DNA from 4 places in the Streptomyces sp. NPDC012794 genome. Region 3 is predicted to be linked to each of the others. Evidence: riboswitches for the same ligand, from Rfam matches in the RefSeq annotation. Region 3 holds a riboswitch; each other region holds the start of a gene.
The links. A riboswitch is a leader RNA that binds a small molecule or an ion and turns the genes downstream of it on or off. The one in region 3 is predicted to bind cobalamin.
Positions count from the first base shown of each region.

Region 1: it holds a riboswitch for cobalamin, as region 3 does, so the genes downstream of both, ACFY7H_RS06130 (ribonucleoside-diphosphate reductase subunit alpha) here and ACFY7H_RS21335 (ABC transporter substrate-binding protein) in region 3, are expected to answer to the same signal.
Region 2: it holds a riboswitch for cobalamin, as region 3 does, so the genes downstream of both, cobN (cobaltochelatase subunit CobN) here and ACFY7H_RS21335 (ABC transporter substrate-binding protein) in region 3, are expected to answer to the same signal.
Region 4: it holds a riboswitch for cobalamin, as region 3 does, so the genes downstream of both, ACFY7H_RS20550 (energy-coupling factor ABC transporter permease) here and ACFY7H_RS21335 (ABC transporter substrate-binding protein) in region 3, are expected to answer to the same signal.

Region 1 covers NZ_JBIBCI010000003.1:16,398-21,744, forward strand. Annotated here, with positions in the region: gene ACFY7H_RS06115 (carbon starvation CstA family protein) at 1-1,768, shown strand, start outside; gene ACFY7H_RS06120 (YbdD/YjiX family protein) at 1,765-1,962, shown strand; gene ACFY7H_RS06125 (GNAT family N-acetyltransferase) at 2,090-2,584, shown strand; cobalamin riboswitch at 2,601-2,738, shown strand; gene ACFY7H_RS06130 (ribonucleoside-diphosphate reductase subunit alpha) at 2,883-5,276, shown strand; gene ACFY7H_RS06135 (ribonucleotide-diphosphate reductase subunit beta) at 5,276-5,347, shown strand, end outside.
Region 2 covers NZ_JBIBCI010000029.1:24,922-30,268, reverse strand. Annotated here, with positions in the region: gene ACFY7H_RS31800 (precorrin-2 C(20)-methyltransferase) at 1-48, opposite strand, end outside; gene ACFY7H_RS31795 (precorrin-8X methylmutase) at 45-692, opposite strand; gene ACFY7H_RS31790 (cobalamin biosynthesis protein CobG) at 697-2,037, opposite strand; cobalamin riboswitch at 2,212-2,369, shown strand; gene cobN (cobaltochelatase subunit CobN) at 2,402-5,347, shown strand, end outside.
Region 3 covers NZ_JBIBCI010000011.1:68,498-73,844, reverse strand. Annotated here, with positions in the region: gene ACFY7H_RS21345 (ABC transporter ATP-binding protein) at 1-213, opposite strand, end outside; gene ACFY7H_RS21340 (FecCD family ABC transporter permease) at 210-1,238, opposite strand; gene ACFY7H_RS21335 (ABC transporter substrate-binding protein) at 1,247-2,236, opposite strand; cobalamin riboswitch at 2,271-2,409, opposite strand; gene ACFY7H_RS21330 (PASTA domain-containing protein) at 2,673-3,314, shown strand; tRNA gene ACFY7H_RS21325 (tRNA-Trp) at 3,384-3,457, opposite strand; gene ACFY7H_RS21320 (DUF4352 domain-containing protein) at 3,589-4,047, shown strand; gene ACFY7H_RS21315 (GMC oxidoreductase) at 4,173-5,347, shown strand, end outside.
Region 4 covers NZ_JBIBCI010000010.1:202,198-207,544, reverse strand. Annotated here, with positions in the region: gene ACFY7H_RS20565 (L-serine ammonia-lyase) at 1-526, shown strand, start outside; gene ACFY7H_RS20560 (SsgA family sporulation/cell division regulator) at 701-1,111, shown strand; gene ACFY7H_RS20555 (hypothetical protein) at 1,197-1,709, shown strand; cobalamin riboswitch at 1,825-2,049, shown strand; gene ACFY7H_RS20550 (energy-coupling factor ABC transporter permease) at 2,078-2,776, shown strand; gene ACFY7H_RS20545 (energy-coupling factor ABC transporter substrate-binding protein) at 2,776-3,129, shown strand; gene cbiQ (cobalt ECF transporter T component CbiQ) at 3,133-3,882, shown strand; gene ACFY7H_RS20535 (ATP-binding cassette domain-containing protein) at 3,873-4,730, shown strand; gene ACFY7H_RS20530 (PadR family transcriptional regulator) at 4,740-5,306, shown strand.

The sequences.
Region 1 (5,347 bases), on a different contig from region 3:
CCAGGACATGGTGACCCTGTTCTTCTCCACCCGGCGCGACGGCCGTTCGCTCGGCCAGATGGCCCGGGACGAGATCGGCCCCGTCGGCGGGGCCGCCGCCCTGATTGCCGTGTTCGTCATCATGGTCATCCTGCTGGCGGTGCTCGCGCTGGTCATCGTCAACGCGCTGGCGCACTCCCCCTGGGGCGTCTTCTCCATCGGCATGACCATCCCGATCGCCCTCTTCATGGGCGTCTACCTGCGCGTCCTGCGCCCGGGCCGGGTCACCGAAGTCTCCTTCATCGGCGTCGCGCTGCTGCTGCTCGCGATCGTCGCCGGCGGCTGGGTCGCCGAGTCCTCCTGGGCTGACACCTTCACCCTGGAGAAGGAGACGCTGGTCATCTGGATGGTCGTGTACGGCTTCGTCGCCTCGGTGCTGCCGGTGTGGCTGCTGCTCGCGCCCCGCGACTACCTGTCCACCTTCATGAAGGTCGGCACCATCGCGCTGATGGCGATCGGCGTGGTCCTCGCGATGCCGACGCTGAAGATGCCCTCGGTCACCGAGTTCGCCTCGCGCGGCGACGGCCCGGTCTTCGCCGGGGCGATGTTCCCCTTCGTCTTCATCACCATCGCCTGCGGGGCCCTGTCCGGATTCCACTCGCTGGTCGCCTCGGGCACCACCCCGAAGATGATCCAGAAGGAGACCCAGGTCCGGATCATCGGCTACGGCGCCATGCTCACCGAGTCCTTCGTCGCCGTCATGGCGGTGATCGCGGCGTGCATCATCGAGCCCGGCCTGTTCTTCGCGGTCAACTCCCCCGGCGGCGTGGTCGGCACCACCGTCCAGAGCGCCTCGGAGGCGGTGACCGGCCTCGGCTTCGCCATCAGCCCGGAGGCCCTCGCGCAGGCCGCGAAGGACGTGGAGGAGGCCAGCCTGCTGTCCCGTACGGGCGGTGCGCCGACCTTCGCGCTCGGCATGTCGGAGATCTTCTCGGCGGTGGTCGGCGGCACCGCGATGAAGGCCTTCTGGTACCACTTCGCCATCATGTTCGAGGCCCTTTTCATCCTGACCACCGTCGACGCGGGCACCCGCGTCGGCCGGTTCATGCTCCAGGACACCCTCGGCAACGTCCACAAGTCCTTCCGGAACGTCAGCTGGAAGCCGGGCGTGTGGCTCGCGAGCGCCGTCGTGGTCGGCGGCTGGGGCTACTTCCTGTGGGTCGGCGTGAAGGACCCGCTGGGCGGCATCAACCAGCTCTTCCCGCTGTTCGGCATCGCGAACCAGCTGCTCGCGGCGGTCGCGCTGGCCGTCTGCACCACGCTGCTGGTCAAGTCCGGGCGGCTCAAGTGGGCCTGGGTCACGGCCGTTCCGCTGGCCTGGGACGTGGCCGTCACGCTCACGGCGAGCTACCAGAAGGTCTTCTCCGACGACGTGAAGGTCGGCTTCTTCGCGCAGCGCGACAAGTACCAGACCGGCATCGACGCCGGGAAGGTGCTCCCGCCCGCCAAGAACATGGACGACATGCACACCGTGGTCACCAACGCGACGGTCGACGGGGTCCTGTCGGCGCTGTTCGCGGTCCTGATCATCATCGTGCTGGCGGACGCGGCCCGGACCTGCCTCAAGGCCATCGCCCACCCCGAGTCCGTCCGCCTCTCCGAGGTGCCGTGGACCGAGTCGAAGATCATCGCCCCGGCCGGGCTCATCGCCACGGCCGAGGAGAAGGCCGAGCTCGCGGCCGCCGGCCTCGACGGGCGCGGCAGCCCGGCCAAGGAACCGGTCGCGTGAGCCGGGTGCGCGGGGCGCTGGCGAAGGCCCGGTTCTTCGTACGGGAGTTCTCCGGCGAGGCCGCGTACGACCGCTACGTCGCGCACGCCCGCACGCACGACCCGGACGCCGAGGTCATGACCCGGCGCGCCTTCGAGCGGGCCCGTACCGACGCCCGCGAGGCGGACCCCCGGGAGGGCTTCCGCTGCTGCTGAGGGCACTCGTGCCCGCGAAAGGGCCCCGCCGTCCCGCACCGGGACGGCGGGGCCCTTCGGCGCGTCCGGCGCACCTCCCGCGACGACGGCGCCGGGCAGCCGGCAGGCGTGGCGCACACTCGGGGGCATGGACTTCGACATCAGAACCGCGAGGGCGGACGAGTACGAGCGGCTGGGCGAGATCACCGGCGCGGCCTACACCGGGGACGGACTGCTCGACCTGAACGAGGACGACACCTACCTGAACGCGCTGCGCGACGTGGCCGGGCGGGCCGGCGAAGGCGAGGTGCTGGTCGCCGTGCGGGACGGCCGGCTGCTCGGCGGCGTGACGTTCGCCGCACCCGGGAGCCGGCTCGCGGACGTGGCCGGCCCGCAGGAGGCGGAGTTCCGGATGCTCGCGGTGGCTCCCGAGGCGCGCTGGCAGGGGGTCGGGGAGGCCCTCGTACGGGCCTGCGCCGAGCGGGCCCGGGCCCTGGGGCTCACGGCTCTGGTGCTGTCCACGCAGCCGGCCATGCCGGGCGCCCGGCGGATCTACGAGCGCATGGGTTTCGTCCGCACTCCGGAGCTCGACTGGTCGCCGTTCCCGGCCCTGACGCTGCTGACCTACCGTCTGGAGCTGTAGCCGCACCGACACAACATGTGGGGGGTCGCGCATCGGTGGCCCCCCACATGTATGCTCATCCTCGCTGTCGCCGCAGGGGAATCCGGTGTGAATCCGGAACTGTCCCGCAACGGTATGACAAGTCCGAGGACCTGCCGACAGTGCGCCCGGGTCGACCGAACCGGGTGCCGACACGTCCGGGCTTCGCGGTTGGGCCGGTGGACGCCATGCGGTGAGTACGCGATTCCGTCGCGCCCGCACGCGCCTCCCCCTGCCCCGATCCGCCGACGACCGGGCCGAGCGAGGGAGAGCTCCCGCCGTGACCATCGCGCCTTCCGCACCGCGCGCCGAGTCCGTTTCTGGCGACACCACCGAAGGCCCGGGGGCCGCGCTGCTGCGTACTCTCACCGAGCTGACCGCCGACCTCCCCGACACCGACCCGGGCCGGGTCGCCGCCGCCGCGCTGCGCGGACGCAGCTCCGCGGCCGACGAGGCCGAGCTGCGCGGGCTGGCCACCGAGGCCGCGGCGGGCCTGATCTCCGAGGACCCGGCCTACTCCCGCCTCGCCGCCCGCCTGCTGACGCTGGCCGTGGCCGACGAGGCCGCCGGCCAGGGCGCCACCTCCTTCGCCGAGTCCGTCGCCGTCGGCCACCGCGAGGGCCTGATCGCCGACCGGACCGCCGATTTCGTCGCCGCCCACGCCGGCCGGCTGAACGCGCTGGTCGAGCACGCGCTCGCCGACGGTGCGGACGACCGCTTCGGCTTCTTCGGCCTGCGCACCCTGCACAGCCGCTACCTGCTGCGGCACCCGCACACCCGCCAGGTGATCGAGACCCCGCAGTACTTCATGCTGCGCGTGGCCTGCGGTCTCGCCGAGGACGAGAGCGTCCAGGCCGTCGAGGAAGTGGCCTCGCTCTACCGGCTGATGAGCCGCCTCGACTACCTGCCGTCCTCCCCCACGCTCTTCAACTCCGGCACCCGACACCCGCAGATGTCCTCCTGCTACCTGCTGGACTCCCCGCTGGACGAGCTGGACTCGATCTACGACCGCTACCACCAGGTGGCCCGCCTCTCCAAGCACGCCGGCGGCATCGGCCTCTCGTACTCCCGCATCCGCGCCCGCGGTTCGCTGATCCGCGGCACCAACGGCCACTCCAACGGCATCGTGCCGTTCCTGAAGACCCTCGACGCCTCCGTCGCCGCCGTGAACCAGGGCGGGCGCCGCAAGGGCGCCGCGGCCGTCTACCTGGAGACCTGGCACGCGGACATCGAGGAGTTCCTGGAACTGCGCGACAACACCGGCGAGGACCAGCGCCGCACGCACAACCTCAACCTCGCGCACTGGATCCCGGACGAGTTCATGCGCCGCGTGAACGCCGACGCCGACTGGTCGCTGTTCTCCCCGGCCGACGTCCCCGAGCTGGTGGACCTGTACGGCGACGAGTTCGACGCCGCCTACCTCAAGGCGGAGGCGGCGGGCCTCGCGAAGAAGACCATGCCGGCCCGCGACCTGTACGGCCGCATGATGCGCACGCTCGCGCAGACCGGCCAGGGCTGGATGACCTTCAAGGACGCCTCGAACCGGACCGCGAACCAGACCGCGCTGCCCGGCACCGTCGTCCACTCCTCCAACCTCTGCACCGAGATCATCGAGGTCACCAACGACGGCGAGACCGCCGTCTGCAACCTCGGCTCGGTCAACCTCGGTGCGTTCGTCGCCGACGGCCGGATGGACTGGGAGCGCCTGGACGAGACCGTCCGCACGGCCGTGACCTTCCTCGACCGCGTCGTCGACATCAACTTCTACCCGACCGAGCAGGCCGGCCGGTCCAACGCCAGGTGGCGTCCGGTGGGCCTGGGCGCCATGGGCCTCCAGGACGTCTTCTTCAAGCTGCGCCTGCCCTTCGACTCCGCCGAGGCGAAGGCCCTCTCCACGCGGATCTCCGAGCGGATCATGCTGGCCGCGTACGAGGCCTCCTGCGACCTCGCCGAGCGCAGCGGCCCGCTCCCGGCCTGGGCCGAGACCCGTACCGCCCAGGGCGTCCTGCACCCCGACCACTACGACGTCGAGCCCACCTGGCCCGAGCGCTGGGACGCCCTGCGCGCCCGGATCGCGAAGACCGGCATGCGCAACTCGCTGCTCCTCGCCATCGCCCCGACGGCCACCATCGCCTCGATCGCGGGCGTGTACGAGTGCATCGAGCCGCAGGTCTCCAACCTCTTCAAGCGCGAGACCCTCAGCGGTGAGTTCCTCCAGGTCAATGCCTACCTGGTGGAGGACCTCAAGGAGCTCGGGGTGTGGGACGCGCAGACCCGCGAGGCGCTGCGCGACTCCTCCGGTTCCGTCCAGGGCTTCGGCTGGATCCCGGCGGAGATCCGCGAGCTGTACCGCACGGCGTGGGAGATCCCGCAGCGCGGCCTGATCGACATGGCGGCGGCCCGTACCCCGTACCTGGACCAGAGCCAGTCGCTCAACCTGTTCCTGGAGACGCCCACCATCGGCAAGCTCAGCTCGATGTACGCGTACGCCTGGAAGCAGGGCCTGAAGACCACGTACTACCTGCGCTCCCGCCCGGCGACGAAGATCGCCCGCGCCGCGTCCGGCGCCGCCGCCGTCCCGGCCGCCGCCGCCACGCCCCTCCCGCAGGCCCTCGACGCCGAGGCGCTGGCCTGCTCCCTTGAGAACCCCGAGTCCTGCGAGGCCTGCCAGTAATGAGCTCCAACGACCAGAAGAACCTTCTCGACCCGGGCTTCGAGCTGACCCTGCGTCCGATGCGCTACCCG
Region 2 (5,347 bases), on a different contig from region 3:
CTTCGTCACGTCCGCGCCGCCGTTCACGGCGCTCTGACGGCCGCTCATTCTTCCTCGCTCGCGATCGCGTTGACCGCGGCGGCGGCGATGGCGCTGCCGCCGCGCCGGCCGCGCACGATGAGGTGGTCGAGGGCCGAGGGGTGGGCGGCGAGGGCGTCCTTGGACTCGGCGGCGCCGATGAAACCGACCGGTACGCCGATGACGGCGGCCGGGCGGGGGGCGCCTTCCTCGATCATCTCCAGCAGCCGGAAGAGTGCGGTCGGCGCGTTGCCGACGGCGATCACGGAGTTCTCCAGCAGGCCCCGCTCCCGCCAGACTTCGAGCGCGGCGGCGCTGCGCGTGGTGCCCATCTTCGCGGCGAGCGCGGGCACGGCCGGGTCGGAGAGGGTGCAGATGACCTCGTTGCCGGCGGGCAGCCGCTTGCGGGTGACGCCGCTGGCGACCATCTGTACGTCGCACAGGACCGGCGCGCCGGCGTGCAGCGCGGCGCGGGCGCGCAGGACGACGTCGGCGGTGTAGCCGAGGTCCTGGGGGAGGTCGGTCATGCCGCAGGCGTGAATCATGCGCACCGCGACCTGGGCGACGGAGGCGGGCAGCCCGGAGAGGTCCGCCTCGGCGCGGATCGTGGCAAAGGACTGGCGGTAGATCGCGGCGCCGTCCTTCTCGTACTCAAACACGGTGTACTCGCTCATTTCTTCACTGCGATGCGGGTGTTGTGGTGGTGCGTGCGGCCGTGAGGGCGGCCGCCAGGTGTGCGTACGGGGTGGGCCGCCCGTCGAGCGCGTAGCCGTCGGGGGTGGCGACCAGGTCCACCCAGGCGGTGCCGCGGGGGTGGCCGCACCGGCGGGCGCAGCCGGACCAGTGCACGGGCAGCGCGGGCGCCGTTTCCGTTTCCTTGACGACTTCCTTTACGACGGCACGCGCGTCGGCGCGTACGTCCGCCAGGGACTTGGCGCATCCGGGCTTGCCGGTACAGGCGGTGACGGACTGCCAGGGGCTGTCGGGGCGGACCACCAGGCCGGCCGCCTCGAGCCGTGCGCAGCCGCCGGCGGGGACGGGGGTCCCGGTGTCCGGCAGGACGACACTGCGCCACGGGGTGACGCGCAGCTCCCGGCCGCCGGCTTCGGCGACCTCGGCCAGGGTCCGCCACTGGGCGGAGCTCAGCCGGCCGAGCGGGGGCAGGACGCACAGCGCGCCCCCGGCCCCCCGCGGCCGGGGCGGTTCCGCGCAGGGCCACGCCACCTCGGGGACGCGGGCCGCGTCGATCCCGGCGGCGGCCAGTCGCGCGGCGAACTCCCCGCCGTCCAGGTCGTGTCCGTCAGGCAGCTCGGCGACCCGCCAGGCCCGGGTGCCGGCGGCGTCGGCGGCGTCGAGGAAGTACTCGGCGGCCAGCAGCGCCGCCCGGGGCGCGTCGGCCGGGGCCACGCGGACGGCGTCGGCGGCGGCTCCGAGCCGGACCAGCACCCGGCGCCCGCCGTCGCCACTGCCCCCGTCACGGTCGCCACCGTCCCCGCCCTCCCCGTCACCGCCGCCCCCCAGCACCGTGACATCGGGGTCGAGGGCGGCGACGTCCCCGCGCCCGTCGTCAACGGCGAAGAGGAACCGCCCGGACAGGGCCGTCGCCCGGGTGCTCGCGCAGAGCAGCCGGTCCAGTTCCCGGACCCGGTACGCGACGCGGGGGCCGCCCATCGGGGAGGCCACGATGTTGCGCACCCGCTCGTGGCTCGGCGCGGGCAGCAGCCCGGCACCGTCCAGCAGCCGGGCGAGCCGGGTGCCGCAGCCGTCGGAGAGGCCGCGCAGCTGGACGTTGCCGCGCGAGGTGAGCTCCAGGTGCCCGTCGCCGAACCGGTCGGCGGCGGCCCCGAGCACGAACGCCTGGGCGGTGGTGAGCAGTCCCCCGGGGATCCGGACGCGCGCCAGGTAGCCGTCGTCGGCGGCGTGCAGCCGCAGCGCGCCGGGGCAGGCGTCGCCGCGGTCGCGTATGACGGGTTCGTCCCGTGACGCGGCGGAGGGGGGCTGGGGCATGGCCGCGAGCATACCCACGATTGCGCGGCCCCGGCCTGTGTCCGTCGCCACCCCGGCCCGGGCCGCCTCCCGCCGCGCCGGGCCGGGAGGCGGCGCCGCCCGCGTGCGGGGCGCGGGGTCCGGGGCGGGGCCGCGGCGACGGGGCGGCCCCGATCCCACCCCCACTCCCGGCCAGGGGAAAGGCCGCCTAAGATGACCTTCCGACGGGCCGCTCGGCCCGTCATCGCCGAGGACGGCGACATGGGAGGAAGCCCGGTGCGATTCCGGCGCGGTCCCGCCACTGTGAACCCCGCGGAGCGATCGGCCGGGTGAGTCAGGAACTCCCGCTGTCCTCACTGCCCGGGGCGCGGAAACCCCGAGGAAGGCCTGCCGCCGCATGATCCTGCTGCTGTCGACGTCCGACACCGATCTGCTCAGCGCCCGCGCCGCGAACGTCGCCGGCGGCCCCGTGCCGTACCGGTTCGCGAACCCCTCCCGCCTTCCCCTCGACGATCTCCCCGGACTGCTCGACGGCGTCGGGCTGGTCGTCGTACGCCTCCTCGGCGGCCTGCGCGCCTGGCAGGAGGGCCTGGACGTGCTCCTCGCCCCCGGCCAGACCCGCCCGGTGGTCGTGCTGACCGGCGAACAGGCCCCCGACGCCCAGCTGATGGAGGCCTCCACGGTCCCGATCGGCATCGCCGCCGAGGCGCACCGCTACCTCGCGCACGGCGGCCCGGCCAACCTCGGCCAGCTGGCGCGCTTCCTCTCCGACACCGTGCTGCTCACCGGCCACGGCTTCGAGCCCGCCGCCGCCTCCCCCACCTGGGGTCCCCTGGACCGGCCCGCCGGCACGGCCACCGGGCCCCGGGTCGCGGTGCTGTACTACCGCGCCCACCAGATGAGCGGCAACACCGCCTTCGTGCACGCCCTCTGCGACGCCATCGAGGCCAAGGGCGGGCAGCCCGTTCCCCTCTACGTCTCCTCCCTGCGCTCCCCCGAGCCGGAGCTGCTCCAGGCGCTGGAGCCGGCGGACGCGATCATCACCACCGTGCTCGCCGCCGGCGGCACCCGCCCCGCCACCGCCTCCGCCGGCGGGGACGACGAGTCCTGGGACGCGGGGGCGCTGGCCGGGCTCGGCGTGCCGATCCTCCAGGCGCTGTGTCTGACCGGTTCGCGCGGCAACTGGGAGGAGAACGACGAGGGCCTGTCTCCGCTCGACGCCGCCACCCAGGTCGCCGTCCCCGAGTTCGACGGCCGTCTGATCACCGTCCCGTTCTCCTTCAAGGAGATCGACGAGGACGGCCTGCCCGCGTACGTCGCCGACCCGGAGCGGGCCGCCCGCGTCGCCGGCATCGCCGTGCGCCACGCCCGGTTGCGCCACATCGAGCCCGCCGACAAGCGGATCGCGCTCGTCCTGTCCGCGTACCCCACCAAGCACTCCCGCATCGGCAACGCGGTCGGCCTGGACACCCCGGCCAGCGCCGTCGAGCTCCTGCGCACCCTCATCGCCCACGGCTACGACTTCGGCCCCGAGGCCGAGATCCCCGGCCTGGTCTCCGGCGACGGCGACGAGCTGATCCGGGCCCTGATCGAGGCCGGCGGCCACGACCAGGACTGGCTGACCGAGGAGCAGCTGGCCCGCAACCCGGTCCGCATCCCGGCGGCCGACTACCGGCGCTGGTTCGCCGAACTCCCGGCCGAGCTGCGCGAGAGCGTCGAGGAGCACTGGGGCGAGGCCCCCGGCAACATGTTCGTGGACCGCTCCTCGAACCCGGACGGCGACATCGTCCTCGCCGCGCTCCGCCGCGGGAACCTGCTGATCCTCATCCAGCCGCCGCGCGGCTTCGGCGAGAACCCGATCGCGATCTACCACGACCCGGACCTGCCGCCCTCGCACCACTACCTGGCGGCGTACCGCTGGATCCAGGCGGCCGCCGAGGACGGCGGCTTCGGCGCCGACGCGATGATCCACCTGGGCAAGCACGGCAACCTGGAGTGGCTGCCGGGCAAGAACGCCGGCCTCTCCGCGTCCTGCGCGCCGGACGCGGCGCTCGGCGACCTCCCGCTCGTCTACCCGTTCCTGGTGAACGACCCGGGCGAGGGCACGCAGGCCAAGCGCCGCGTGCACGCCACCCTGGTCGACCACCTCGTGCCGCCGATGGCCCGCGCGGAATCGTACGGCGACATCGCGCGCCTGGAGCAGCACCTGGACGAGTACGCCCAGATCAGCGCCATGGACCCGTCCAAGCTCCCGGCGATCCGCGCCCAGATCTGGACGCTGATCCAGGCCGCGAAGCTCGACCACGACCTGGGCCTCGACGAGCGTCCGGACGACGACGGGTTCGACGACTTCCTGCTGCACGTCGACGGCTGGCTGTGCGAGGTCAAGGACGCCCAGATCCGCGACGGCCTGCACGTCCTCGGCGGCGCCCCGACGGGGCCGGCCCGGGTCAACCTGGTGCTGTCCATCCTCCGTGCCCGCCAGATCTGGGGCGGCGCCTCCGCCCTGCCGGGCCTGCGCGAGGCCCTCGGCCTCGACGAGTCGGCGGCCACCCGCACGGCGGCGGACGAGGTCGAGGAAACCGCCCGCACCCTGGTCCAGGCCATGGAAGACGCCGGCTGGTCCCCCGACGCGGTCGCCACCGTCGCGGCGGGCCGTCCGCGGGCCGTCGCGGACATCCTCGCCTTCGCCGCGCACGAGGTGGTCCCCCGCCTGGCCGGCACCACGGACGAGATCGCCCACGTCGTGCGGGCCCTGGACGGCGGCTTCGTCCCGGCGGGCCCGTCGGGTTCGCCGCTGCGCGGCCTGGTCAACGTCCTCCCGACCGGCCGCAACTTCTACTCGGTCGACCCCAAGGCCGTCCCGTCCCGGCTGGCGTGGGAGACGGGCCAGGCCCTCGCGGACTCCCTGCTGACCCGCTACCGCACCGACCACGACGAGGAGTGGCCGGCCTCGGTCGGCCTGTCGCTGTGGGGCACGAGCGCGATGCGCACGGCGGGCGACGACGTGGCCGAGGCCCTCGCCCTCCTCGGCGTCCGCCCCGTCTGGGACGAGGCCTCGCGCCGCGTCACCGGCGTCGAGGCGATCCCCCTCGCGGAGCTGGGCCGCCCTCGCATCGACGTGACGCTGCGCATCTCGGGCTTCTTCCGGGACGCGTTCCCGCACGTCATCGGCCTCCTGGACGACGCGGTCCGGCTGGCGGCCTCCCTGGACGAGCCGGCCTCGGACAACTTCGTCCGGGCCCACGCCCAGGCCGACCTCGCCGCCCACGGTGACGAACGCAAGGCCACCACCCGCATCTTCGGCTCGCGCCCGGGCACGTACGGGGCCGGCATCCTCCAG
Region 3 (5,347 bases):
GGCATCGGCCCCGTCGAGCAGCACCCGGCCGGCGGTGGGCCGCAGGGCGCCGTAGACGCAGCGCAGCAGGGTGGTCTTGCCGCTGCCGTTCGGCCCGACCACGCCGACCGTCTCACCGGGGCGGGCGGTGAGGTCGACTCCGTGCAGCAGGGTGTGCCCGTCCACCTCGTAACGAAGGGCCTCGACGGCGAGTTCCGCCGGTCCGCCGTTCATCCGGCCACCGCCTCGGACCGGCCCGTCCGGCGCAGCATCCACAGGAAGAACGGGCCGCCCAGCAGTGCGGTGACCACCCCGACCGGGATCTCCTCGGGAGCCGCCGCCGTACGGGCGACCAGGTCGGCCAGGACCAGGAAGACCGCGCCGGCCAGCGCGGCGACCGGGAGCAGGGCCCGGTGGCCGGCGCCGACCGCCATCCGGGCGGCGTGGGGGACCATCAGCCCGACGAAGCCGATCGCCCCGCTGTAGGCGACGAGCACCCCGATGACGAGGGAGGAGACCACGAACACGGCGGCGCGGAAGCGTCCGGTGTCCAGGCCGAGCGTGCGGGCTCCCTCCTCCCCCGCGAGCAGCAGGTCCAGCGGCCGGGCCAGCGCGAGCAGCAGGCCGGTGCCGGCGAGCAGCGCGGCGGCCGGCAGTGCCAGTTCCTCCCAGCGGGCCCCTCCGAGGCCGCCCAGGGACCAGAACAGGGCGGTGCGGATCTGGTCGGGGTGCGCGGACAGCACGAGGACCAGGCTGGTCAGCGCGGACAGGACGTACTGCACGGCGACCCCGGCCAGGATCAGCCGCCCGGTGCTCATGGTGCCGCCGCGCCGGGCCATGGCGTAGACGGCGACGAGCGCCACCGTCGAGCCCGCGAACGCGGCGGCCGGCAGCCCGAGCCCGCCCGCGAGTCCGGCGGCGCCCGCGCCGGACACGATGACCAGCACCGCTCCCGCCGAGGCTCCGGAGGAGGCCCCGAGGAGGAACGGATCGGCGAGCGGGTTGCGTACGAGGGCCTGGAGCACGGCGCCGGAGACCGCGAGCCCGGCCCCGACGACGGCCCCGAGCAGCACGCGCGGCATCCGCACGTCCCACACGATGGAGGGGAAGGCGCCGGGCATCCCGGGGCCGCGGAGGACGATGCCGACGACCTCACCGGGGGCGATCCGTACGGGTCCCAGGGCGAGCCCCGCCACGGCCGCCGCGGCGAGCGCGGCGGCGAGGAGCACCAGGACACCGACGGTACGGCGCCCCCTCACGCCCCGGCTCACGCGGCGTCGGGGTGCAGCTGGCGGCCCAGGGACTCGACGGCGTCGGCGACGCGGACCCCGAGCACGGCCGAGGAGAGCGGCAGCACGACGAACCGGCGGTCCCTGACGGCGGGAACCCGCGCGAGCGCCGGATCGTTCAGCAGGCGCTGCTTCTTGGCCTCCACGGTGGTGCCGCCGTAGTCGTAGATGAGGATGACCTCGGGACCGCGCTCGATGACCTTCTCCCACGGCACGTCGCCGAAGGTGTCCTTGAGGTCGGCGAACACGTTCGTCCCCCCGGCCAGGGAGACGATCTCGTTGCCTATGCCGTTGCCGCCGGACGTGAAGGCGGAGGCCTCCCCGGAGTCGTAGACGAAGACGGACGGCCGGGGCCTGTCCTTCACGCGGGCGGTGACGGCGTCGACGCGGCGCTGCTCGTCCTGGACGAGGGCCGCGCCGCGCTCGGGCACGCCGAAGGTCCGGGCGACTTCGGTGATTTCGGTCTTCAGCTGTTCGAGCCCGACCGGGCCCTGGGTGCAGTACTCCACGCTCAGCCGCGAGTTGATGCCGGCCTTGGCCAGCCCTTCGCGGTCCCGGCCCTGCCCCTTGTCGAAGGCGCTGGCGTAACCGCCGTACACGAAGTCGGGGTTGGCCCCGAGGAGCACCTCCTTCGAGGGGTACTCCTCGGCCAGCACCTTGATCTTGTCGTAGGCGGGCCGGTAGGCGGGCAGCACGGAGTCGTCGAGATACGCGGTGCCGGCCATCCGGTCCTGGAGTCCGAGGGCCAGCATGATCTCGGTGGCGTGCTGGTTCATGGTGACGGCGCGTTCGGGCGGCGCCTGATAGGTGGTGCTGACGCCGCAGTTGGTCACGGCGTACGGGAACCCGGGCGCGGCGTGCGCACCGGGCCCGGGCCGCTCCGCCCCGGGCGGACCGCCGCAGGCGGCGAGCGGCACGACGAGAGCGAGCGGCAGGAAGGAGCGCACGGCGGCGCGGACACGCGACATGATGAGGCCTCTCCGGGGGATCCTCGTCCCCGGTCGAAGTGAAGAGGCGGTGCGTCAGTGTCTGACTCCCGGCCGTCGCGCGGACGCGGCGGCCGGTCACAGTGGCGGGACCGCACCGGATTCACACCGGTTTCCTGTCCTGCACCGCCGGGACAACCGTGCCAAGTCTGCCAGACGCGGTGTTCGCCCCCCCCGGAAGGGGCCACGGATCCTGACGCTCCGGCGGAGGCCGAACACCGCCGGCCGCATCACCCACCTGTCCGGCAACACGCCCAGGACGCCACGGGCGTCGTCGGAACCGGGCGGCACGCGCCCGGCCCTGGTCACGGCTCCGGCGCGCCCGGTTGCCGAAGTCCCGCCACCGTGCGGGACTTGCACACGTCACAGACCGGTCACAGCCACCCCACAGCCACCCGTTCCCGGCGAACATGGCGCGATGCGCACACGCCACACGATCACCCTGCTCACCGCCGCCACCGCCCTGGCCCTCGCCGGCTGTAATCCCCCGGCCGCCAGTACCGCCGGCAAGCCCGCGGCAGCCGACACGCCCGCTGCGCCGGGCACCCCCTCGTCCGCCGCCCCCACACCAGCACCGGTGAAGGCGGGCCGGCTCCCCAGTTTCGTCGGCAAGGGTCTTCAAACCGCCCAGGACGAGGCGCAGGCCGCGGGGTTCTACGTGCTCAAGTCCCACGACGCGCTCGGCCGCGACCGGCTTCAGACCCTCGACCGCAACTGGAAGGTCTGCTCCCAGACCCCGGCCGGCGGCAGCACCGTCGACACCGGCACCACCATCGATTTCGGCGCCGTCAAGCTCGAAGAGTCCTGCCCCGCTGTGGACGCGCCCGCTCCCAAGCCCGTCGGGAACACCATGGGGAACTTCGCCGGACAGGGCATGAAGGCCGTCCGCGCCGCCCTGCCGGCCAACGCGTCGATCACCGTGAAGGACGCGGTGCAGAGCCGCATGGTCCTTCAGGAGTCCAACTGGAAGGTCTGCTCCCAGGACCCGAAGGCAGGGACCGCGCTGAACGGCCAGCCCGTCACCTTCACCGTCGCCAAGACCGACGAGACCTGCCCCTGACCGCCCGGCGCCCCGCGGACGCGGAAACAAGAACGGACCCCGGGAGTGATCTCCCGGGGTCCGGCTCGGCAGGGGTAGCAGGATTCGAACCTACGACATCTGGTTTTGGAGACCAGCGCTCTGACCAGCTGAGCTATACCCCTCCAGTGGCGCCAAGCCTGCCATGAAGCGGGCGGGAGATCCAATCCATATTCCGTGTCGCCGGTGGCGGGAGCGGGGCCGGCGGAGGATCGTGGGCGGGGAGGGGGCGGGTACGCGGAGTGGAGGAGGAGTCGTGCGCCACCGTGCGGGGCGGCTGCTGGGGCCCCTCCTCGCGCTCCTGCTGGTCGGCGCCGGGCCCGACGGGTCCGGGGAGACCGTCCCCCTCGACGGGAGCCGGCCCGGGGAGCGGCTCGACGTCACGCTGACCCGGGTCGTCGACCCCGCGGGCCGTGTGGACGCCGACCGGCTGGTCGCCGTCGAGCTGCGCCTGGAGAACACCGGGACGGTGCCGTACGAGGACTCCCCCGCGCCGGCCGCGCACCTCCTCGACGCCGAAGGGCAGCGGTTCACGGGCTCCAGCACCGCGACCGGCGCCGGGCCGAGCCTTCCCGGCACCCTCACCCTGCCTCCCGGTGGTTCGGCCTCGGGGTTCGTCACCTTCCGGCTCCCCGAGGACGCCCGCCTCGCCGCGGTGCAGTTCGCGCTGGACGCGGGGCTGGGCGACGACGTGGGCCACTGGAGCCTGCCCTGAGCCTCGGGGCCCCGCCGCCGCGAACGGGCCGGAACCGGCCGGAAGTTACCGCGACGCGTGTAGTGACTTAGCAGGCGTTCGCCAGTAGAACTTGTTCCCACTCCATCGAGAGTGAGGAACGTCACATGAGTGACAAAAGCCTGAACAGCAAGGTGTCCAGGGGTGTTTCCCGCCGCGGATTCATCGCTGGAACTGGTTCTATTCTCGGAGCGGCCGCCCTCGCGGTCAACACACCCCCCGCCCATGCCGAACCGGCCATGGCGGCCGCGCACGCCCCCACTCCCCTCGCATCCGGGGCGCACGTCCCGGTCCTCGTGATCGGCACCGGCTACGGCGGCTCCGTCGCCGCGCTGCGGCTCGCCCAGGCCGGCGTCCCCGTACACATGGCCGAGATGGGCATGGCCTGGGACACCCCCGGCAGCGACGGCAAGATCTTCGCCAACACCACCAGGCCCGACTACCGTTCGTACTGGCTGCGCACCAGGACCAAGGCACCGCTGAGCAATTTCCTCGGCTTCCCCATCGACAAGGACGTCCCCCGGTACACGGGCATCCTCGATGCCGAGGAGATGGGCGGGATCACCGTCTACCAGGGCCGTGGCGTCGGCGGCGGCTCGCTGGTCAACGGCGGTATGGCCGTGACCCCCAGGCGGCAGAACTTCGCCGCCGTCCTCCCCTCGGTGGACGCCGAGGAGATGTACCGCACCTACTATCCGCGGGCCAACGCCGGGCTCGGAGTGGGACTCGTCGACCCGGACTGGTTCGAGACGGTCGCCTGCTACCAGTACGCCCGCGTCGGCCGCAAGCACGCCCAGCGCTCCGGCTTCCCCTTCGTCTTCGTCCCCGACGTCTACGACTGGGCCTACATGGAGCAGGAGGCGGCCGGCACCGTTCCCAAGTCCGCCCTCGACGGGGAGATCCTCTACGGCAACAACGCGGGCAAGAAGTCCCTCCAGCAGACCTACCTGGCCGCCGCCAGGGCGACCGGGAGGGTCACCATCTCGCCCCTGCACCGGGTCACCACCGTCTCCCCCTCGGACGGTGGCGGCTACACGGTCGTCATGGAGCAGCTCGGCACCACCGGGGACGTCGTCGCCACCAAGACGGTCACCGCCGACCGGGTGTTCTTCGCGGCCGGCAGCGTCGGGACCAGCAAGCTGCTGGTCCGGCTGAAGGCCACGGGCGCCCTGCCGCACCTGAACGACGAGGTGGGCAGGGGCTGGGGCGACAACGGGAACGTCATGTGCGGCCGCGCCAACCATATGTGGGACCCGACGGGGAAGGTACAGGCCTCCATCCC
Region 4 (5,347 bases), on a different contig from region 3:
CGTGGTGACCGCTCCCACGAACGGCGCGGCGGGCGTGCTGCCGGCGGTCCTGCACTACTACGTGAACTTCGTGCCCGGCGCGGACGAGGACGGCGTGGTCCGCTTCCTGCTCGCCGCGGGCGCGATCGGCATGCTCTTCAAGGAGAACGCCTCGATCTCCGGCGCCGAGGTCGGCTGCCAGGGCGAGGTCGGCTCCGCCTGCTCGATGGCGGCGGGCGCCCTCGCCGAGGTCCTGGGCGGCACCCCCGAGCAGGTCGAGAACGCCGCCGAGATCGGCATGGAGCACAACCTCGGCCTGACCTGCGACCCGGTCGGCGGCCTCGTCCAGATCCCCTGCATCGAGCGCAACGGCATGGCCGCCGTCAAGGCCGTCACCGCGGCGAAGATGGCGATGCGCGGGGACGGCAGCCACAAGGTCTCCCTCGACAAGGTCATCAAGACCATGAAGGAGACGGGCGCCGACATGAAGGTCAAGTACAAGGAGACGGCGCGCGGCGGGCTCGCGGTCAACGTGATCGAGTGCTGAACCGATAAGGATCTCCGGGCGGGGTCCGGACCGGTGTGCGGACCGGGTCGTGGCCGAAAAGAGGCCGTGCGGCCCGGCCCCTCGGGACCTTCGGCCCCGGAGCGCGCCCACGGGCGGCGATAGCGTGCGGGGAGGGGCGCCGGACCACCCCCGCACGACGAGAGGCAGCCGCCGATGGCCATCATCACCGACCACCGACTCCTGCCGCTGCGGCTGGAAGCCGCCCCCCTGAGCGTGCCCCTGACCGGCCGCTTCGTCTACCGCACGGACCGCCCGTACGAGGTGGCCGTCGACCTCCGGGGCGCTGGGGCCCACCTCGCCCGCTGGGTGTTCGCGCGCGAGCTGCTGCTCGACGGGCAGCACGCGCCCACCGGCGAGGGCGACGTACAGGTGTGGCCCCGCTGGAGCGGCTCGGAGCCGCGCGTCCTGCTCGGCTTCAGCAACGGCGAGCTCGGCTGCGTGGTCTCCGCCCGCGCCAGGGACGTGCGCGCGCTGTGCCGGCGGATGACGGAGCTGGTGCCGCGCGGGCAGGAACGGCGCCACTACGACCTGGACGCGCAGCTGAGCGCGCTGCTGGCGTACTGAGGCGCGGCGCGCGGAACCGCGGGCGCCCCGGCGGTGTCCTAGGAGATGACAGGCAGTCCCCGTCTCACGGAACCGGGGAGACATCATGCGTCACCCGCACCGCCGCCGGATCGTGGCCCTGGCCACGGGCGCCCTGCTCACCGCCGGGCTCGCGCTCTCCACGTCGCCGGCCTCCGCCGCCACCACGTCCACCCGCACCCAGACCCCGCTCGTCGTCAACGCGCGCTGGGGCGGGCACTGCACGTTCGACCGGATCGTGATCGACCTCCAGGGGTACGTCCCCCCGGTCACCGTCACCCCCGTGTCCCAGCTGGTCTACGACGGGTCCGGCAAGCCCGTGCCGCTGGCCGGGAAGTACTTCCTGGAGATCCGGCTGCACCCCGCCGCCGCCCACGACGACGCGGGGCAGAACGTCTACCAGGGGCCCAAGCTCCAGAAGATCTACCTCAGCAAGCTCAAGGGCATCGCTCTGACCGGCGACTTCGAGGGGTACGTGACCTTCGGCGCCGCCTTCGACACCCAGCCGTCCTACAGCACCTCCGTCCTGCACTCGCCCGAGCGGTTCGTGCTGGACATCGCGCACCCGAACACCTGCTGACCCGAGCGGGTACGGACGGGGGGCCCGGGACGCGTGACGTCCCGGGCCCGCCGTCGTATCAGGGGGGCGGCCGCCGGTGTCCGGGGGTCCGGGTTGTGACGGTCCGTGCGGACGACTAGGGTCATCGGGCCTTGGTGTTCGGGAAACCGGTGGAAAACCGGTGCGGCCCTCGCCACTGTAATCGGGAAGTCCGGCTCCAATCCTCCCTGACGCCGTCCGGGAGGCGCCCCCAGCGGGCAGGCCACTGGGCCCACGCGGGAGACCGCACGGGCCCGGGAAGGCGGAGCCCGGGCATCATGACCCGTGAGCCAGGAGACCGGCCGAGGCGCGTCGTCCATCCACGAGGTGCTGGAGAGGTCTCCCAACTCATGCATATCGCCGAGGGGTTCCTGCCCCCTTTGCACGCGGCCGCCTGGGGCGCCGCGTCCGCCCCCTTCGTCGTCCACGGGGTCCGGGCCCTGACCCGCGAGGTGAAGGCGAACCCGGAGAGCACGCTGCTGCTCGGGGCGTCCGGTGCGTTCACGTTCGTCCTGTCCGCCCTGAAGATCCCTTCTGTGACGGGAAGTTGCTCGCACCCGACCGGAACGGGGCTCGGAGCCATCCTCTTCCGTCCGCCGGTCATGGCGGTGCTCGGCACGATCACCCTGCTCTTCCAGGCGCTGCTGCTGGCCCACGGCGGGCTCACCACGCTGGGCGCCAACGTGTTCTCGATGGCCGTCGCGGGGCCCTGGGCGGGCTACGGCGTCTACCGGCTGCTGCGCAGGTCCGGCCTGCCGCTGATGGTGGGCGTCTTCTTCGGCGCCTTCTTCGCCGACCTGATCACCTACTGCGTGACCTCCGTCCAGCTGGCGCTGGCCTTCCCCGACCCGGCGAGCGGCTTCCTGGGCTCCCTGGAGAAGTTCGCGGGCATCTTCGCCCTCACCCAGATCCCCCTCGCCGTGAGCGAGGGCCTGCTGACCGTGCTCGTGATGCGGCTGCTGATGCAGTCCAGCGCGGCGGACCTGGTCCGGCTCGGCGTCACGAAGCTGACCGGCGGCAAGCGGACCGAGCAGGGGGCGGCACTCTGATGACCAGGAACACGAAGATCAACACCCTGCTGCTGCTCCTGGTGGCGGCACTGGCCGTGATCCCGCTCGCGCTGGGGCTCGGCGAGGGCAAGGAGGAGCCGTTCGCCGGCGCCGACGCCCAGGCGGAGGCGGCCATCACGGAGCTGAAGCCGGATTACGAGCCCTGGTTCTCCCCGTTGTACGAACCCCCCTCGGGCGAGATCGAGTCGGCGCTGTTCGCGCTCCAGGCGGCGCTCGGCGCGGGCGTCCTCGCCTACTACTTCGGCGTCCGCAAGGGCCGGCGCCAGGGCGCCGCACAGGCCCTCGCCGAGGCCGGGGCGGCCGAGAAGACCCGCACCACCCCGGAGCCGTAGGCGGTGCTGCCGATCGACGTGGCGGCCCACTCCAGCCGCTGGCGGGGCCGCCACCCCCTGGAGAAGGCCCTGCTGGGGTTCGGGCTCACGGTCACCGCCGTGTGCCTGCCGCCCTGGCCCGGCGGGCCGCTGGTCGCCGCCGCGACCCTGGCCGTGCTGCTCGGGCCCGCCGGGGTGCCCGGGCGGCAGCTGTGGCGGGCCTTCCGGGTCCCGCTCGGGTTCTGCGTGACCGGGGCCCTGCCGCTGATGGTCTCGGTGGGCAGCCCCGACGGCTTCCTCGCCCTGGCCCCGGACGGGCCCCGGCACGCGGCCGAGCTGCTGCTGCGCACCTCCGCGGCCTCGCTCGGGGTGCTGCTGTTCGCCTTCACCACACCGGTCTCGGACGTGCTGCCCCGGCTGGTGCGGGCCGGGGTGCCCGCACCCGTGGTGGACGTGGCCCTGGTCATGTACCGGATCGGCTTCCTGCTGCTGGACTCGATGGCCCAGGTGCGCCGCGCCCAGGCGGCCCGGCTCGGGCAGACGAGCCGGGCCGCGGTGTGGCGTTCGCTGGCCGGGCTCGCGGCGACCTCGTTCGTCCGGGCCTTCGACCGTGCCGCCCGGCTCCAGCAGGGGCTGGCGGGGCGCGGCTACGACGGCGCGCTGCGGGTGCTCGTACCCGACGCGGCGCTGTCCCGGCGGTTCCTGGCGGGGTCCGCCGCCCTGCTGGCCGCCCTGGTCGCGGGGACCCTCGTACTGAAGGAGCTGTGGCTGTGACCCCGTTGGTGGAGCTGGTCGGCGCGGGTTACGCGTACGAGGACGGCCCGGCCGTGCTGTCCGGGGTGGACTTCGCCATCGCCGAGGGCCGGGCGCTGGTGCTGCTGGGCCGCAACGGCAGCGGCAAGACCACGCTGATGCGGCTGCTGAGCGGCGGGCTGCGGCCCGGCACGGGGGCGCTGCGCCTCGGCGGCGCGGAGGTGGCGTACGACCGCAAGGGCCTGGTCCGGCTGCGCACCTCGGTGCAGCTGGTGGTGCAGGACCCGGACGACCAGCTCTTCGCCGCCTCCGTCGGGCAGGACGTGTCCTTCGGCCCGATGAACCTGGGACTGCCGGCCGCGGAGGTCCGCGAGCGGGTGGACGCCGCCCTGGCCGCGCTGGACATCACCGCGCTGCGGGACCGCCCGACGCACCTGCTGTCGTACGGGCAGCGCAAGCGCGCGGCGATCGCGGGCGCGGTGGCGATGGCCCCGCGGGTGCTGATCCTGGACGAGCCGACTGCCGGGCTCGACCCGGACGGGCAGGAACGCCTCCTGGACGTCCTCGCGGGGCTGCGCGCGACCGGCACCACGGTGGTCATGGCCACCCACGACGTGGACCTCGCGGTCCGCTGGGCCGACGACGCGGCCGTGCTGACCCCGGCCGGGATCCGTACGGGCCCCGCCGGGGAGCTGCTGTCGGACCCGGAACTGCTGGCGTCGGCGGGCCTGCGCCAGGCCTGGGCGCCGGCGGTGACGGCCCTGCTGCGCGCGCACGGCCTGCTGGCGGCGGGCGTGCCCGGTCCGCGGGTGCCGGAGGCGCTGGCCGAGTGGCGGCCGGCGGCGCCGCCGGCCCGGCCGCAAACCTAGGATGGCGGCATGTCGCTGCCGCACGCCATCCTGACCGCCCTGCTCGAGAAGCCCTCCTCGGGGCTGGAGCTGACCCGGCGGTTCGACAAGTCGATCGGCTACTTCTGGTCCTCCACGCACCAGCAGATCTACCGGGAGCTGGGGCGGCTGGAGGAGGCCGGGCTGATCCGGGCGCTGCCGAGCGAGGTGCCCGTGCGCGGGCAGAAGAAGGAGTACGAGGTCCTGCCCGACGGCCGCGCGGAGCTGGCGCGGTGGGTGGACGAGAGTCAGGACCCGAAGCCGGTGCGGGACGCACTGCTGCTGCGGATCCGTGCGGCGGCGGTGGTCGGCCCGCAGCGGCTGGGGCCGGAGCTGCGGCGCCATCTGGAGCTGCACCGGGCGCAGTTGGCCACGTACGAGGCCATCGAGGCGAAGGACTTCCCGCCGGGGCGGGACGCGGCCGCGGACCGGTTGCGCCGGCTCGTGCTGCACGGCGGCATCGCCCTGGAGGGGTTCTGGCTGAGCTGGCTGGAGGAAGCGCTGTCCGAGGTGGAGAAACTGGCTTCGGGGGAGGCTCCGCCGGAGGACGGGGCCTGACGCGCCCCCGCCCCGGCCTGCGGGGCGGAGGCGGACGCGCC